DNA from 4 places in the Actinopolymorpha sp. B11F2 genome. Region 3 is predicted to be linked to each of the others. Evidence: predicted binding sites of a transcription regulator. Region 3 holds the regulator's gene; each other region holds the start of a gene.
The links. Region 3 encodes LexA, which represses DNA repair genes until DNA is damaged. Its sites were predicted from a motif close to TCGAACANNTGTTCGA; they were not measured.

Region 1 (3,877 bases), on a different contig from region 3:
GTGTACCGGTGCGCAGTGAATGCTTGGTGAACCAACTCGGCCATCCACCTGGCTGGGGCGTTCCGCCACTTCACGAACGGCCCCCTCAGAACGGCGGCACGTCCGCGTCGATGGCGGTGATGCCCGGCGCGCCACCGGCGCCTACCGGATCTGGGTCCCGCGCATGGTCTGGGTCCCGCGCATGGTCTGGGTCCCGCGCATGGTCTGGGTCCCGCGCATGGTCTGGGTCCCGCGCATGGTCTGGGTCGCACGTGGGGTCGTCGGTGAGGGGTGGTGGTTCGGTCCGGTAGGTGCGTCCGTGGGGGTCGGTGAAGGTGTAACCCCCCGGTGTCGGCTGCTGGAGCTTCCACTCGGCTTCGGTTTTGACGGTGTGGTGGCGTGGGCACATGGGTCCGCTGTTGTCGACGGAGGTCTCGCCGCCGTCGGCATGGTCGGTGGTGTGGTCGAGTTGGCAGGTGTTCGCCGGACGGCGACACGTTGGCCAGACGCAGCGTTGGTTGAGGGCTTCGACCAACTCTGCGGCGAGTCCGCGGAGGAACCTGCGTGGGATGGGGTGCAGGGACAGTAATCGTCCGGTGGTGGGGTGGGTGACGCCGACGGTGAAGAGGGCGTCGGGGTTGTTCAGGTGGTTGGCGATGATTCGGCGGGCGGTTTCGATCAGGATCGGTCCGAACCCACCAAGCTCGCCCGGCTGTTTGCTGAGCTCGAGCAGGGTGGGTAGTGGGATGGTGAGTTGGATCTTCGCCCTGGTCCGTACCTGCGGCGGCCGAATGACTCCTTCCGGCCCGCCTGCGCTCCTGCTGCCTGCAGCACCGGTGTCTGTGGTGCCTGAGTGTCCGGTCCTGTCTGTGGTGCCGGTGTCTGTGGTGCTGGAGTCTGTGGGGTGGGGTTCTGCCGGGCTTTGCTGGTTGGTGCCTCGTGGGGCGGGTTTGCAGTCGGGGCAGGGGCAGTACCGGTCATGGTGGTCGTGGTCGCACCCGGTGTGCGGACAACCGTAGGTGGAGTCCTCACTACCGGACTCGCCCGTCTCGGCCATGCCGCTCGCCTCGGCCATGCCCCTCGCCTCGGCCATGTCGCTCGCCTCGGCCATGTCGCTCGCCTGGGTCTGGTCATTCGGCCCGGCTGCTTGGCTTGCCTGGTTGGGCTCGTCCACGTCCCCGATGCCGGTACCGGTTCTGGTGCCGGTAGGGGTGGGGGTCGTGCCGGGGCAGGGGGTGAGGTCGGCTCTGCCGGAGAGCAGGCTGGCGGCGATGTCGGCGCGGAGTTGGGGCAGGGTGCGTTCGTCACCGGTGGCCTTGACCGACCGGGCTATCGCATCCAGATACGCATAGGCCTCGGCCGCCTGGTCGGCGGGGATGCCAAGCAGGCGAAGGTCGGCTACCCCGTCGATCGCCGGATAGACCTCCACTCCACGGTCGGCGCGAGCTTTCTCGTGACGACGCGCGGCCGCCTCGGGGTTGACCTTCAACACTTCAGCTTCGACCCGGATCCGCAACAACCCGGCCCGCATCCCCACCACGTCCGGGAACAGGGCGTCCTCCACCGCACGCCGCTCTTCTACCGTTTCCAGAACCCGGATCCGGTCGGCGATCACCCGCACCTCGGGCAGTTCGAGTTCCCCGGCATTCAACGCCTGCCGGATCCGCGGCAGGGTTTCCAAGGTCAGCGCCAGGTCGAAATACCAGTCGGCGTGATACGCCGTCCACCCCAACAACGGCTCCAACACCGCCGACCCATGCGGCTGCAAAGCTGGTGTGCGGGCGGCCGGATCATCCACCAGCCCCGGCGGGCAGTACGCCAACGCCGCCACATCGCCCAAACACTGCGCTTCCAGGTGCGCGATCAGCTTCCGCCGGGCCCGGATCAACTCCTCCAACTCGAACCCGTTACACGAGCCCCGATCCACCGACCGCCGCGGCCGCCAACCCCGGACCGGCCGCCATCGAGGCGAACCCGTCCGGCAGCGGCGACACCCGCACCCGACCATCGATCATGCGTTCGACTATACCTACAAACGATCATGACCGCAACCGGACGCCACCCGAATCCACCTGCCGCCGGAACCGGTTTTCTCCTTACATCACAAGCGAAACCGGCCTACTCGCCATCAGCGAGACGCGGGTCTTGCCGGCGACGCGCCGCCCCCGCACTCACACCTATCGGTCAGCTATTCGGGCGCTCAGCCTGCCCGTGAGCGGAGACCCAGGCGGCGATCTGCGCGCGGGACGTGAAGCCCAACTTCACCAGGATGTTCTCCACGTGGCTCTCCGCCGTCCGTTGCGCGATCACCAAGGCCGCCGCGATTTCCTTGTTGCTCTGCCCTTTGGCGACGAGTTCGGCGATCTCGCGCTCCCGCCGGGTGAGGTGCACGGCTTCGCCACGCGCAGGGGCCGGCCGCGCGTGGTGCTCCTTCTCCCGCAGCGCATGGGAGATCGCCTGGTCGAGGTTCAGGTTGGCGCCCTGCAGGACCATCGCGTCGTACCCCTCCGCGCCAAGTGCGTCGCGCACCTGGTTCACGCACGCCTCGTGGTATCCCGCCAGATGTCCGTAACCCGACAGTGGCGCCCCGGTCGACCGCTTCAGCTTCTGCAGTGCCCCGAGAAGTCTGGCCGAGTGCTGGAACTGCCCCACCGAGGCGGCCACCCACGCCAGCACCTCGAGGTTGAGCGCGATGCCGAGCCGTGCGTCCAACGACCGGTTCAACCGAAGGCTTTCCTGTTCGATCACCGTCGCCCGGCGCGCATCGCCCTGACGCCACACGTCGATTCCCATGGCCATCAGGGCGTACGCCTTGCACCAGATGTCACCGACGGCGTCGGACAGCTTCACGCACTCCTCCCCCATGGCGATCGCCCGTTCGGAGTCGCCGAGGAAGGAGTAACCCATACAGAGCCGGACGAAGGTCAGCGCAAGTCCCTGCTGGTTTCCCGCGGCGAGATGAAGCTGGCGCGCCTCGTCGTACCGGCGAAGTGCGGTGGCACTGTCTCCGGAGTACATCGCGGCAAAGCCGGAGAACAGCGCGACGTAGCCCAGTATGCGCGGCGAGTCGAAATGCTCACCCAACCGCCGGGCCTCGTCGAGCATCACCTGGGCGGCCGCGGTGTCGCCCTGGATGATGGCCAACCAGCTGTCGGACCAGAGTGCGTCGGCGCGGGCCCGCGTGGGGGTGGCGTCCGCGGCGAGCATGCGGTCCAGCCAACGCCGACCCTCGATGAGGTAGTAGCTCCGTACCCAGTGGAAGAGCAGGTCGGCCGCCATCCGCAGGCCGTTCTGCGCCTCGCCGGGGATCGTGAGGCAGTACTCCATGGCGGCCCGGAGGTCGGCGTAGTCGAGAGTCAGCCCGCCGAACCACTCGACCTGGTTCGGTCCGAACTGCTCGACGGCCGTTCGCGCGGCGATCCGCTGGTAGTAGTCCCGGTGCCGCAGTCGGGTCCTCGCCTCGTCGCCGAGGTCGGCCAGCTTCCGTCGACCGTACTCCCGGATGATGTCCAGCTGCCGGTACCTCGCGACCCGCCCGGACTCCTCCCTGACCAGGATCGACTTGTCGATCAGCTCGGCGACGAGATCGATCACGTCCTCGGTCTTGATTCCGTCGCCCGCACAGATCGCCTCCGCGGCCGTCAGGTCAAAACTTCCGGAGAAGACCGAGGTACGCATCCACAGCAACTGTTCGGCGCTCGACAACCGCTCGAAGCTCCAGTCGATCAACGCCTGCAGGGTCTGGTGACGTGGCGCCGCACTTCTGGGGCCAGTGGTCAGAAGCCTGTACCGGTCGTCAAGGCGTTCGAGGATCTGCTCCGGTGTCAGGGTTCTGAGCCTGGCCGCGGCAAGCTCGATGGCCAGCGGAATACCGTCGAGCTGGCGGCAGATTCCGACC
Region 2 (3,877 bases), on a different contig from region 3:
CCCGCGGACCGCCGCACTCGGCGTACGTCGCGGCAAGTGCCCGGAGTCCGCACGCACCTGGCCCGGTGTGCTCGGGGGGCTCGCACCGCCGTCCGTCGATCGTCCGAGCCGACTCTCAGCTGGGTCGGCTCGTCAGAACGGTGGCGGGTCGCCGTCGGCGAGGGGGTCGGGGTCGGTGAGGCGTGGTGGTTCGGTCCGGTAGGTGCGTCCGCGTGGGTCGGTGAAGGTGAAATGCCCCGGTGTCGGCTGCTGTAGCTTCCACTCGGCTCCGCTCTTGACGGCGTGGTGGCGTGGGCACATGGTTCCGCTGTTGTCGATGGAAGTCTCGCCGCCGTCGGCATGGTCGGTGGTGTGATCGAGCTGGCACGTGTTCGCCGGACGGCGACACGTTGGCCAGACGCAGCGTTGGTTGAGGGCTTCGACCAATTCTGCGGCGAGTCCGCGGAGGAACCTGCGTGGGACAGGGTGAAGGGACAGTAATCGCCCGGTGATCGGATGCGTCACCCCCACCGTGAACAGGGCATCAGGGTTGTCCAGGTGGTTGGCCATGATCCGGCGGGCTGTTTCGAGCAGGATCGGCCCGTAGCCGCCGAGTTCGGCGGGCTGTCCCGACACGTTGAGCAGGGCGAGGAGCGGGATGGTGAGTTGGATCTTCGCCCTGGTCCGCACCAGCGGTCGCTGGAACCCCGCCGACTGCCGGTCCGCGTGGTCCCAGCCACCCGCCGGGTCGGCGTGTTCCTGCCCATCCAGCTGGCCGTCGGTGACGCCCTGGTCCCGCCCGGAACAGGCATCGCCGCCAGCTTCCTGGTCGTCGCGGCCGGCTTGGTCGCCGGCCGCTCTGCCGTCGCGGCCGGCCCAGCCGGCCGCTCTGCCGTCGCGGCCGGCTGGGCCACTCGAACCGGCTGGATCGGGACGGTACGTGGCGGGTTTGCAGTCGGGGCAAGGGCAGTACCGGTCATGATGCTCGTGGTCGCAGCCGGTGTGCGAACAGCCCGGATCGGTGTCGGTGGCGTCGCTCCCGGCGGGACTCGAACCGTCAGCGGCCGCCCGGCTGGCGTCGCCACTGCCACAGGTGGTGATGTCGGCGCGGCCGGACAGCAGGCTGGCGGCGATGTCGGCGCGAAGTTGGGGCAGGGTGCGTTCGTCGCCGGCGGACTTCATCGATCGTGCCATGGCGTCCAGGTAGGCGTACGCTTCGACCGCCTGGTCCGCAGGGATCCCGTGCAGCCGCAGGTCGGCCACCCCGTCGATCGCTGGATACACGTCGACACCACGGTTGGCCCGAGCCCGCTTGTGCCTGAGTACGGCTGCTTCCGGGTTGATCTTGAGCACTTCGGCTTCGACCCGGATTCGCAACAATCCCGCCCGCAGCCCCAACACGTCCGGGAACAGGGCGTCCTCCACCGCACGCCGCTCCTCCGCGGTTTCCAGAACGCGGATCCGTTCGGCGATCGCGCGAGCGTCGGCGAGCTCGAGCTGACCGGCAGCCAGAGCCGCACGGGTCCGGGGGATGGTTCTCAGGAGCAGGGCGAGGTCGAGGTACCAGTCGGCGTGATAGGCCGACCACCCCAACAACTGCTCCAACAAGGCCGAACCATGGGGCTCCGGCTCCGCTGATCGGTCCGCCGGACCATCGACCAGACCGGCCGGACAATAGGCGAGTGCGGCCGCATCGGCCAGACAGGCCGCCTCCAGGGAGGAGATCAGCTCCGCCGCGCGCGGATCAGCTCCTCCAACTCGTAGCCGTTACACGCATCACGATCGACCCGCGCCGACGCAGCTGCCAAGCCGGGACCGGGCACCATCTCGGTGAACCCCTACGGCAGTGGTGAGACGCGCACCCCCGTGTCGCTCATGCGTTCGGCTAAGCCCAAAATGATCATTGCAGCAACCAGTGGCCCCGCACGGGTGGAGGTCGAAATCCCTTACGCTGTTGGCGAAACCCACGTTCCGACCCCCCACACGGCACCCACTGCGCCGGCCCGCCCAACACCTCGGCGACCCGGTGGCTCATCCCACCGACATGCGTACCCGCTGATCTGTGTCGGCGGCGGTACGAGATGCTGGGTGGATGCCCACGACCGTCTACACAGATGGCGCCTGTCTGCAGAACCCGGACGGCCCGGGTGGTTGGGCATGGGCCGTGCCCGGCGGCGCACATGCGAGCGGTGCCGACCCGAAGACCACCAACCAGCGGATGGAACTCATGGCCGCGTTGTCGGCGGTACGCGCGCTGGACGGCCCGCTGACCGTTGTCAGTGACTCGCTGTACGTCGTGAACTGCTTCAACAAGCGCTGGTACGCCTCCTGGGAACGCAAGGGCTGGACGAACGCCGCCCGCCAGCCGGTCGCGAACCAGGACCTGTGGCGGCCACTGGTCGAGCTGTTCCATGCCCGCAACGGGAAGCTCACCTTCCAGTGGGTACGCGGCCACAGCGGCGATGCGATGAACGACCTCGTCGACCGGCTCGCCGCCGAGGCGGCACGTACCCAGGCGGGACGGTCGGGTTCACGCCCGCCGGCGGAGCTGGGACCGCCCGACAAGCCCGAACGCAAGCGCAGCACGGCCGCGTCCGGTAAGGCGGTCAGCGGTCTCGCCGCACCGGCCGGCTACCGGGTGGTCGTCTTCGGGCCTCGGCCACCACAACTCGGTGGGTACGACGACAATCCTGTCGCCGCCCAGGTCGGCCGCAAGCTGACCGAGATCCTCGCAGGGCTCCGTGCCGTGCATCCCGACCTCGTGGTGCTCACCGGTCTCGGTCTCGGCGCGGAGCAGCTCGGAGCGCAGGCGGCGGCGCGGGCGAGGGTGCCGTACGTCCCGGTGCTCGCGTTCCCCAACCCCGACGAGGTGTGGCCGCAGGCCCGCCGGGTGAGCTTCCGGGAGCTGATGGACGCGGCCTCGGCCAGCCTCACGTTCTCCCCGGACAAGCCGACGTCCACGCAGGTGGCGGCCCGCGTCATCGCCCGCCGCAACGACTGGCTCGTCGCCCAGGCCGACTGCGCGCTGGTCGTGTGGGATGGCACGGACCGCGCGCTGGGCACCCGGGTCAAGGCGCTCGAGAAGCGGATCCCGGACGACGTGTGGATCATCCCGCCGGAAGCCTGACCACCCTTCGGTCCCGAGATGCCTGTGAGACTGGCCGCCATGAGCACCGAGGATGGCGGGCTCATGCGGTCATGGCGACCTTGAGCCGCCCGGGAGCCGGCGTGGCGGCGAGGTCGTACGCCTTCTGCGCCTCCGTGACCGGCAGGGCGTGCGTCACGTACGCCGGCAGCGGTCGCGCGGCGAGCAGCTCGAGCGCCCGGCCGAGGTAGGGCACCCAATGATCGTGCGGCGTCGTACCCGCTGTCATCGAGAGGTTCTTGCGGAAGAACGTCCTGAACGGCACCACGTGGTCCTCGGTGTCGACCACCCCGAACGCCAGCACGTGCCCGCCGGGTGCCGCCGCGCGCACCGCGTCGGCGAGGGTCGCGGTCTGGTGGCCGACCGCCTCCACACACAGATCCACCCGGTCGTCGTCGGCGAGCCCGGCAACCCACGCGGACGCGGTGGACGCGACCGACTCGTCCAGGCCGTAGTCGGCCGCCACCTCGGTCCGGTCAACCGGGTCGACCCCGACGACGGACCGCGCCCCCCGGGCCTTCAGTACGTGGGCGAACAGCAGGCCGATCGGCCCGAGGCCGAGCACCGCGACGGTACGACCGGCGACGTCGGGTGCCCGGTCGACCGCACTGAGGACCGTGGCGAGGGGCTGGGCCGCGATCGCCTGCAGGTCAGGCAACCGGTCAGGCAACTGACCGGGCAACTGGTCAGGCACGGCGCACACCAGGAAGTCCGACGTGACGGAGTACTCCCGCAGGCCCTGTACTCCCCGCG
Region 3 (3,877 bases):
GATCTGCCCGACATGTCCTGGTTCGGGGCCCAGATCGCGCTGTCCCTGGGGATGAGACTGTGGATTCCCTGGGGAGAACCTGTGGGCTTCGAATCACAACCTGTGGACGACTTACAACTCTGTAACTACCACATCTAGGGGTACCGTACGTCGGTCGCCCAGACCCATGCAAGCTTCGGCGCGCCGGCGACACTCCTCTCCCCGCGTCGCTGCAGGTCAGGTGGCGCAAGGCGGGACACAACCCGCGATAGCCGGGCGTGTCGCCGGCCAGACCCTCGGGGCGGCGATGTCAGCTACCGGAACGAACTGGGACCACGAGTGACTGGCCCATCTCCAGGTCACCGGCGCTCGTCAGGCCATTGAGCCGGGAGATCTCCTCGACCGTGGCCCGGATGTCGGCATCAGGATCCACTCGTGCGGCGATCTCCCACAGCGTCTGCCCTGGCGCCACCGTCACCGTCCTGGTCCGGACCGACTGACCACCGTCAGAGCCCGCGTCGGCGGCCGACGCGCCCTGCAACAGGACCACCGAGCCGAGGACGCCGAGCGCGAGGAAGACCAGCGTCATCACCAGAACGGCGACCCGGCCCCGCCGGGTCAGGGTGACCGGCGCCTGCGCGGGCCCACCCGCCACCAGCCCTCGATGACACGCCCGTACCAGCCGCGGCCGTGGACCGCGCCGGGCTCGCGCCGGAGAGCGCTCGGCGGCGCCCCTGCGGGGGACCCCCTCGAGCCGCCCACTGTCCGACAGTGCCTCCGGGAGGTGGGGCGCGCTCGCCCGAGAGGTCCGCCGGGAACGGAACTCGTCGATGTGCACGACTGGCGCACTGCTACTCATGTGCCGACCTCCTACGGCGAGGGAACGAACCTCGACCTTGCTCGACGTCGAACGACTGTTCGATCGAACGTCTGGACGATTTTCTACACCACCCCACCGACAGCCCGCCAGACCGCAGGGTCGAAAATAGGTTCGAGGCCACAGGTTCTCCGGTGGGAGAGGACCAGCCCCGCCCACGTCGGCCAGGCAGACCGTCCCATCGGCCAGGTGGGCGCGAGCGGCGTCCTGCACGGTCCGCGACACGCTCGCGACACGCCGTCGAACAGATGTTTGAAAGTGGATGACGGAGGCCCTACGCTCCTCGATGTGGGCACCCGGCGGGAACCCGGGAGCCCTTCCTGGAAACCCTCGGAAGGAGAACACCGCTATGCCCAAGCGGAAGAAGTCCGATCGCGACTCCTCCACCGCGGCCGTGCGCGAACTGCCCGACGGGCCGCCGGACGCCACCGGCCTCACGCCCAGGCAGCGCCGAATCCTGGAAGTCATCCGCGAGTCGGTCGAAAACCGGGGATATCCACCTGCCATGCGCGAGATCGGCGAGCTCGTCGGTCTGACCTCGTCCTCATCGGTCGCCCACCAGCTCCGCGTCCTCGAGACCAAGGGATTCATCCGGCGCGACCCCAACCGACCCCGCGCGCTCGAGGTCTTGTTCCCCGACACTCACCGCCGGGCCGTCTCGAGTGCCCGGATGACGACGTACGACGAGACCGACAGCGGTGACGCTCATCCCACGCCGGCGTTCGTGCCCGTGGTAGGCCGGATCGCCGCCGGTGGACCGATCCTCGCCGAGCAGGCTGTCGAGGAGATCATGCCGCTCCCCCGTCAGCTGGTAGGCGAGGGTGAGCTGTTTCTGCTCAAGGTCAAGGGCGACTCGATGGTCGAGGCGGCCATCTGCGACGGCGACTGGGTGGTGGTTCGCCAGCAACCCACGGCCGAGCTGGGCGAGATCGTGTCCGCGATGATCGACGGTGAGGCCACCGTCAAGACCTACAGCCGGCGCGGCAAGCAGGTGTGGCTGCTGCCGCACAACCCGGCCTATGAGCCGATTCCTGGAGACGACGCCGTGATCCTCGGTAAGGTCGTCGCGGTCCTGCGGCGCGTCTGACCTGTCAGGGTGCCGCGCACACCACCTGACGACCGGGAGAAGCATGTCAAACTCCACGACGGGGACCGACGCGACGTCAGGAGCTGACCACGCGCGGTCCGCTGTCCCGCACGATCCACCGCCGGCGAAGGAGCCGTTGGCCCCGAACGACGGCAAGAGCCTGGTCGTGGAGGTCGAAGGGATGCGATGGGCACGCATCCCCCTCCAGACCGAACTCTTCGCCCGCGGCGACGACGTGCCGGCCCGCGTGACGGCCTACGTCCGCGACGCCGCGCGCCTCGTCGCGGAGAGTCCCCACTTCAGCGGGGTCTTCGAGGGACCGTGGTACGTCGTGGTGAGCGAGAAGATCGTGGCGATCTCGCAGGGACGGTCCTACTTCACCTGGGAGATCGACCCGGGGCCTGCGGCCAGGGTCCTCTCCCGGCTGGTCCAGCGCACGCCGCACGGCATCGGACTCGGCAGCCCTTGGACGATGCAGCTGGCGATCAACGAGGCGGGCCTTCCCAGGATCCTGGCAGCGGCAGCAGCCAGTGTCGTCGGCAAGGCCGTCCGCCAGCGCGGATGGTTCTACGTCGTGGCCGGGCACCGGGTCAACGCGATCGACGGCCCGACGTCCTATTCGGCGTTCCCGTCCAATGTCTCGGCGAAGCTTCCGCCCAAGGACCCTGGCAAGGTGGCCGCGGCCATCACCGACGCCGTGACTGCCCAGCTCCCCGAGGACATCGCCGGGACGCTGGCGGGCACCGTCGTCATCGACTCCAACGACCTCGGCCGTGACGTGTTGGGACACGACACCGATCGCCGCCCCGGCTTCTTCTGCGAACTGTTCCGGGACAACCCGTTCGGTCAGGGCCGCCAACAGACCCCGATCGCGATCTGCGTACGCATGCCGGACTGATCAGGCGTCGCGGGCGGCGCGCAAACGCTGCAGCGCTCCGACGGCGACGTCGCGGTCGGGCGTGAACCACATCGGTGGCAGTGACGCCCGCAGGAAGCCGCCGTAGCGGGCCGTGACCAGCCGGGGATCGAGCACGGCGACCACCCCGCGGTCGGACGAACGCCGGATCAGCCGGCCGACGCCTTGGGCGAGCAGCAGTGCGGCATGGGTCGCCGCCACCGCCATGAAGCCGTTGCCGCCGGCCTCGTCGACGGCGCGCTGCCGGGCCGAGGCGAGCGGGTCGTCGGGGCGCGGGAACGGAATGCGGTCGATGACCACGAGCTGGCAGGTGTCGCCCGGCACGTCCAGTCCCTGCCAGAGCGACAAGGTGCCGAACAACGACGTCCGCGGCTCGTCCACGAACCGGCGATGCAGCTCCGCCAGCTGCCCCTCGCCCTGGCAGAGCACCTCGAGGCCGAGGCGTTCCCGAACCGCGGCCGCGGCGTCCTGCGCGGCGCGGCGGGACGAGAAGAGGCCGAGTGTCCCGCCGCCCGAGGCCTCCATGAGCTGTGCCAGCTCCTGCAAGGTGCGCTCCGAGATGCCACCACGCCCCGGCGGCGGCAATCGTCGGGCGACATAGAGGATCGCCTGCCGGCCGTAGTCGAACGGCGAACCGACATCGAGCGCACGCCACGGCAAGGGCTCCACGACGTCCGTGCCCGCCGCCGCGGCCGCGTCGGTGGAAGCGCCGCCGGGTTCTGCGATCTCACCGCCTGTGTGACTGCCAGCCGCACGACCTGGGCGGTCACCGCCTGCGCGGTCACCAGCTGGGCGGTCACCAGCTGGGCGGTCACCATCCGGGCGGTCACCTTCTGGGCGGTCACCGCCTGCGCGGTCACCATCCGCGCGGTCACCTTCTGGGCGGTCACGATCGGGCCCGTCACCTGTTGGCTGGTCGCCCGCCGGTTCGTGGCCTTCCGGCGGATCAGGGAGGCGGTCGACCGGTCGCAGGCCCACCGACCGAGCCGCCGCGTCGAAGTCGCCGCCCAGCTTCAAC
Region 4 (3,877 bases), 530 kb from region 3:
GAACCCGCGCCGGGACGACGAATCAACGCCGCGGAGCAGCTCGACCAGCGGCATGTCGGCCAATGACGACAGCACCATGTCGGCGTCGTGGAGGGGAAGCTGCCTGGTCATCGCGTTGGGGACGACGACGCAGGACAGTCCGGCCGCCCTCGCCGCCGCCAGGCCGTTGGGGGAGTCTTCCAGGGCGATCGCCCGCTCCGGCGCGACGCCGAGTGCCTCGACGGCGACCTGGTAGAGCGCCGGGTCTGGCTTGGTCCTGCATACGTCCTCCGACGTCTTGATGGTGTCGAAGTGCTCGGTCAGGCCGAGCCGGCGCAGGTGCCCGTCGACCCAGCTCAGCGGTGAGCTGGACGCCAACCCGATCTTGAGGCCGTGTTCTCGCGCGTCCCGGAGATACGCCTCCACGCCGGGCAGGATCGGGTTGGCCGCAATCAGCTCGTGGACGCGGGCCCGCTTGGCGGTACGGATGGCTGTCCGGTCGACGCTTCGGCCGCTCAGTTCGGCGAGATGGGCGTACGGATCCCAACCGTGATCGGAGCTGCCGATGCACTGCGCCCAGATCTCGACCTCCAGTACGGCGTCATGGGCGGCGAAGATCTCCTGCCACGCCTGGAACTCCGGTACCTCCGTGTCGAGGATGAGCCCGTCGAAGTCGAACACCAAGGCCTCGAACACCAAGGCCTCGAACACCGGGGCCTCGAACGCCGGGGCCTCGAACGCCGGCATGGGTCGCGGGTCAGCCAGGCCGTCGCCGTCCTGCACCTCAGATCTCTCCACGACGACCATTCTGGGTGGTCGTAGGTCCGACGTGGTCGACGACCCGTGGAGGCGCCCTCGGATGCCGCGGGCGTCGAGGGGGAGGTAATTGCCCAGGCGGGCCACCTAGGCTCCGGGCATGGCAGCACGCGACAACCGTCGGGAGCCCCGGCCACGTGGCCGCCCGCCGCACCCTGACGTGCTGACGCCCACCGAGTGGGCGGTCCTGCTGAAGGTCCGGGAAGGGCTAGGTAACGCCGAGATCGCCCAGATCCGCGGATGTCGCGTCGACACCGTGAAGTACCACGTCGCGAACATCGTCGGGAAGCTGCAGCTCACCGACCGGGCAGCCCTGCGGCGCTGGTCCGGCCGACCACTCGGGGACGAGCCACGGCCCGGGATCGACCTCGCCCGCGCCGAGAGGAGACAGAAGATGGCCACTACGACCGCACCGGGCACGCTCACCGGGATCGCACCGATGTTCCTCGTCGACGACGTGGCGAGGACCGCCGAGTGGTACCGCGACCACCTGGGTTTCCAGATCGGCGACTACCTCCGCGAGGACCACGCGCATGGCCGAATGCACGAGAGCCTCGGTGAGCCCGTCTTCGCGATCCTGCACCGCGACGGCCAGCGGGTGATGCTGGGCCGGACAACGGAGCGCGGCAGCGGCGTGCACTCCAACCAGGAGTTCAAGAAGATCTCCTGCGACGCGTACTTCTGGGTCGAGGACGTCGAGGCGTTGTACGCCTATGCGAAGGCGGCCCGCGTGACTTTCCTGCAGGACCTGCACGACCGGTACTACGGCCTGCGCGAGTTCCAGCTCAGGGACTGCGACGGTCGGGTTCTCACCTTCGGCGGAGACCTGCCTGGCAGCTGAGCGGTCCCTGACGTGGACGGAGCCGGGTTCCTCCTGTTTGCGAAAGAAGCACCAGGAGTGGCGTCGTCGGCCGGCCGACATTCAGAACGTTGGCCTCGGGCGGCATCGGATCAGGCATTGGCGACAACCCGTTCGAACCCGTCGATCGCTTACCCGGTTGGACTGTCCTACGTCCGGCGCCCCTGGTGACGTGACCCCAGGGCCGGCCATACTCGAAGGCCCGCGTCCCAGAAGGAGTCCACGTCATGCAGATCGAGGCCATGGAGATCGAGTCCGCCGTTGACAAGGCGCTCGCGCGCCTGGACCTCGCGACGAAGGCGAGCCTGCTTGCCGGCAAGGACGTCTGGTCGCTCCCGGCTGTGCCCGAGATCGGGTTGAAGTCGCTGGTGATGTCCGACGGGCCGATCGGCGTACGCGGAACCCGGTGGACGCCAGACGACCCGTCGATCGCGCTGCCCAGCCCCACCGCGCTCGCGGCGACCTGGGATCCTGAGCTGGCCCGGCGTGTCGGGCGGCTGCTCGCCCAGGAGGCGCGCCGCAAGGGCGTGCACCTGCTGCTGGCGCCGACGGTCAACCTGCACCGGAGCCCGCGCGGTGGACGGCACTTCGAGGCGTACTCCGAGGATCCGTTCCTCACCGGCCGGATCGGGGTGGGCTACGTCGCGGGTGTGCAGGACGGCGGCGTCGGTGTGACCGTCAAGCACTATGTGGCGAACGACTCCGAGACCGACCGGTTCACCGTCGACGTCCGCGCGTCGGACCGGACGTTGCGCGAGCTCTATCTCGCGCCGTTCGAGGCGATCGTGCGCGAGGCAGGCGCCTGGGGCGTGATGACGGCGTACAACAAGGTCAACGGCACGACGATGACCGAGCACGACGGACTGGTGAACGGCGTGCTGAAGCGCGAATGGGGCTTCGACGGGGTGAATGTCTCCGACTGGACCGCGGCCCGCGACACCGTGGGTGCGGCGCTTGGTGGGTTGGACGTCGCGATGCCCGGGCCGCGGACCGTCTTCGGCGAGGCGTTGGCGCGCGCCGTCGAGGAGGGCAGAGTGCCCCTGACCGTCGTCGACGAGGCCTGCCGCCGGGTGCTGCGGCTGGCGGCGCGGGTGGGTCTGCTCGCGGGCGCGGGACCTGTCGTGGCGCCCGAAGCGCTCCCGGAACCGGTCGACGGCGAGGGCCTCGCGCGTGAGGCGGCGAGCCGGTCGTTCGTCCTGCTCCGTAACGACGGCCTGCTCCCGCTGGACCCGGGCAGGCTCTCGCGAGTGGCGGTCATCGGTGCGGCCGCGGCCGAGGCGCGCGTCCTCGGCGGTGGTTCGGCACAGGTGTTCCCGGAGCGGGTCGTCTCGCCGCTCGACGGTCTCCGGGCGGTCCTGCCCGAGGTGACATACGCCGTCGGCGCGGATCCGCGGACCAAGCTCGCTCCTGCGGCCGGCGACTTCGGGCTGCAGGCGGTGTTCCGGGCCGCCGACGGCACGGTCCTCGGTACGCAACCGCTCCAGGACGGCTCTGCCCGCTGGCTGGGCGACCTGCCGGACGGAGTAGACCTCGCGGCCCTGGACAGCGTCGAGGTCGCGGGCGAGTTCACACCAGCCGTCGCTGGCACGCACCGGTTCGGGATCGCCGGTGTGGGGGACTACCGGCTCGTCGTCGACGGTGTGGAGCGGTTCGCCGGCCGGCTGGAGGCCGACAGCGACGATCCTGGCGCGGCGCTCCTGAACCCGCCGGAGCTGCGCTTCGACGTCGACCTCTCGTCCGGACGTCCGGTGCAGGTGTCGCTGACCCACCGGGTCGCCCGTGCCGAGGACCGCGACGAGGGTGCGTTCATCACGTTCCGGCTCGGCCATGCCACTCCGACGCCTCCGGCGGACGCGCTGATCGAGCAGGCCGCCGCGGCTGCCGGAACCGCGGACGTCGCAATCGTCGTGGTGGGAACGACCGAGGAGGTCGAGTCGGAGGGTTTCGACCGGTCGAGCCTCGCACTCCCCGGACGTCAGGACGAGCTGGTCCGGAAGGTCGCGGCCGCCAACCCACGCACGGTGGTCGTCGTCAACGCCGGCTCGCCGGTGGAGATGCCGTGGCGCGACGAGGTGGCGGCCGTCCTGCTGGTCTGGTTCCCGGGCCAGGAGGCCGGCGCGGCCCTGGCCGACGTACTCACAGGAGTCGCCGAGCCCGGCGGGCGGCTGCCGACCACCTGGCCGGTGGCCGCGGCCGACTGCCCCATCCTCGACGTCGAGCCGG

Region 1: the regulator LexA is predicted to act here: its motif matches at 1,987-2,002, upstream of ABN034_RS27325 (HNH endonuclease signature motif containing protein).
Region 2: the regulator LexA is predicted to act here: its motif matches at 1,849-1,864, upstream of ABN034_RS13740 (HNH endonuclease signature motif containing protein).
Region 4: the regulator LexA is predicted to act here: its motif matches at 1,757-1,772, upstream of ABN034_RS01110 (beta-glucosidase).

The regions. Positions count from the first base shown of each region.
Region 1 covers NZ_JBEFTX010000018.1:133,489-137,365, forward strand. Annotated here, with positions in the region: gene ABN034_RS27325 (HNH endonuclease signature motif containing protein) at 86-1,876, opposite strand; gene ABN034_RS27330 (ATP-binding protein) at 2,164-3,877, opposite strand, start outside.
Region 2 covers NZ_JBEFTX010000006.1:211,102-214,978, forward strand. Annotated here, with positions in the region: gene ABN034_RS13740 (HNH endonuclease signature motif containing protein) at 133-1,587, opposite strand; gene ABN034_RS13745 (ribonuclease H family protein) at 2,072-3,106, shown strand; gene ABN034_RS13750 (zinc-dependent alcohol dehydrogenase) at 3,168-3,877, opposite strand, start outside.
Region 3 covers NZ_JBEFTX010000001.1:764,548-768,424, forward strand. Annotated here, with positions in the region: gene ABN034_RS03470 (LysM peptidoglycan-binding domain-containing protein) at 290-838, opposite strand; gene lexA (transcriptional repressor LexA) at 1,206-1,943, shown strand; gene ABN034_RS03480 (hypothetical protein) at 1,987-2,841, shown strand; gene ABN034_RS03485 (ATP-dependent DNA helicase) at 2,842-3,877, opposite strand, start outside.
Region 4 covers NZ_JBEFTX010000001.1:238,661-242,537, reverse strand. Annotated here, with positions in the region: gene ABN034_RS01120 (HAD family hydrolase) at 1-777, opposite strand, end outside; gene ABN034_RS01115 (LuxR C-terminal-related transcriptional regulator) at 896-1,636, shown strand; gene ABN034_RS01110 (beta-glucosidase) at 1,882-3,877, shown strand, end outside.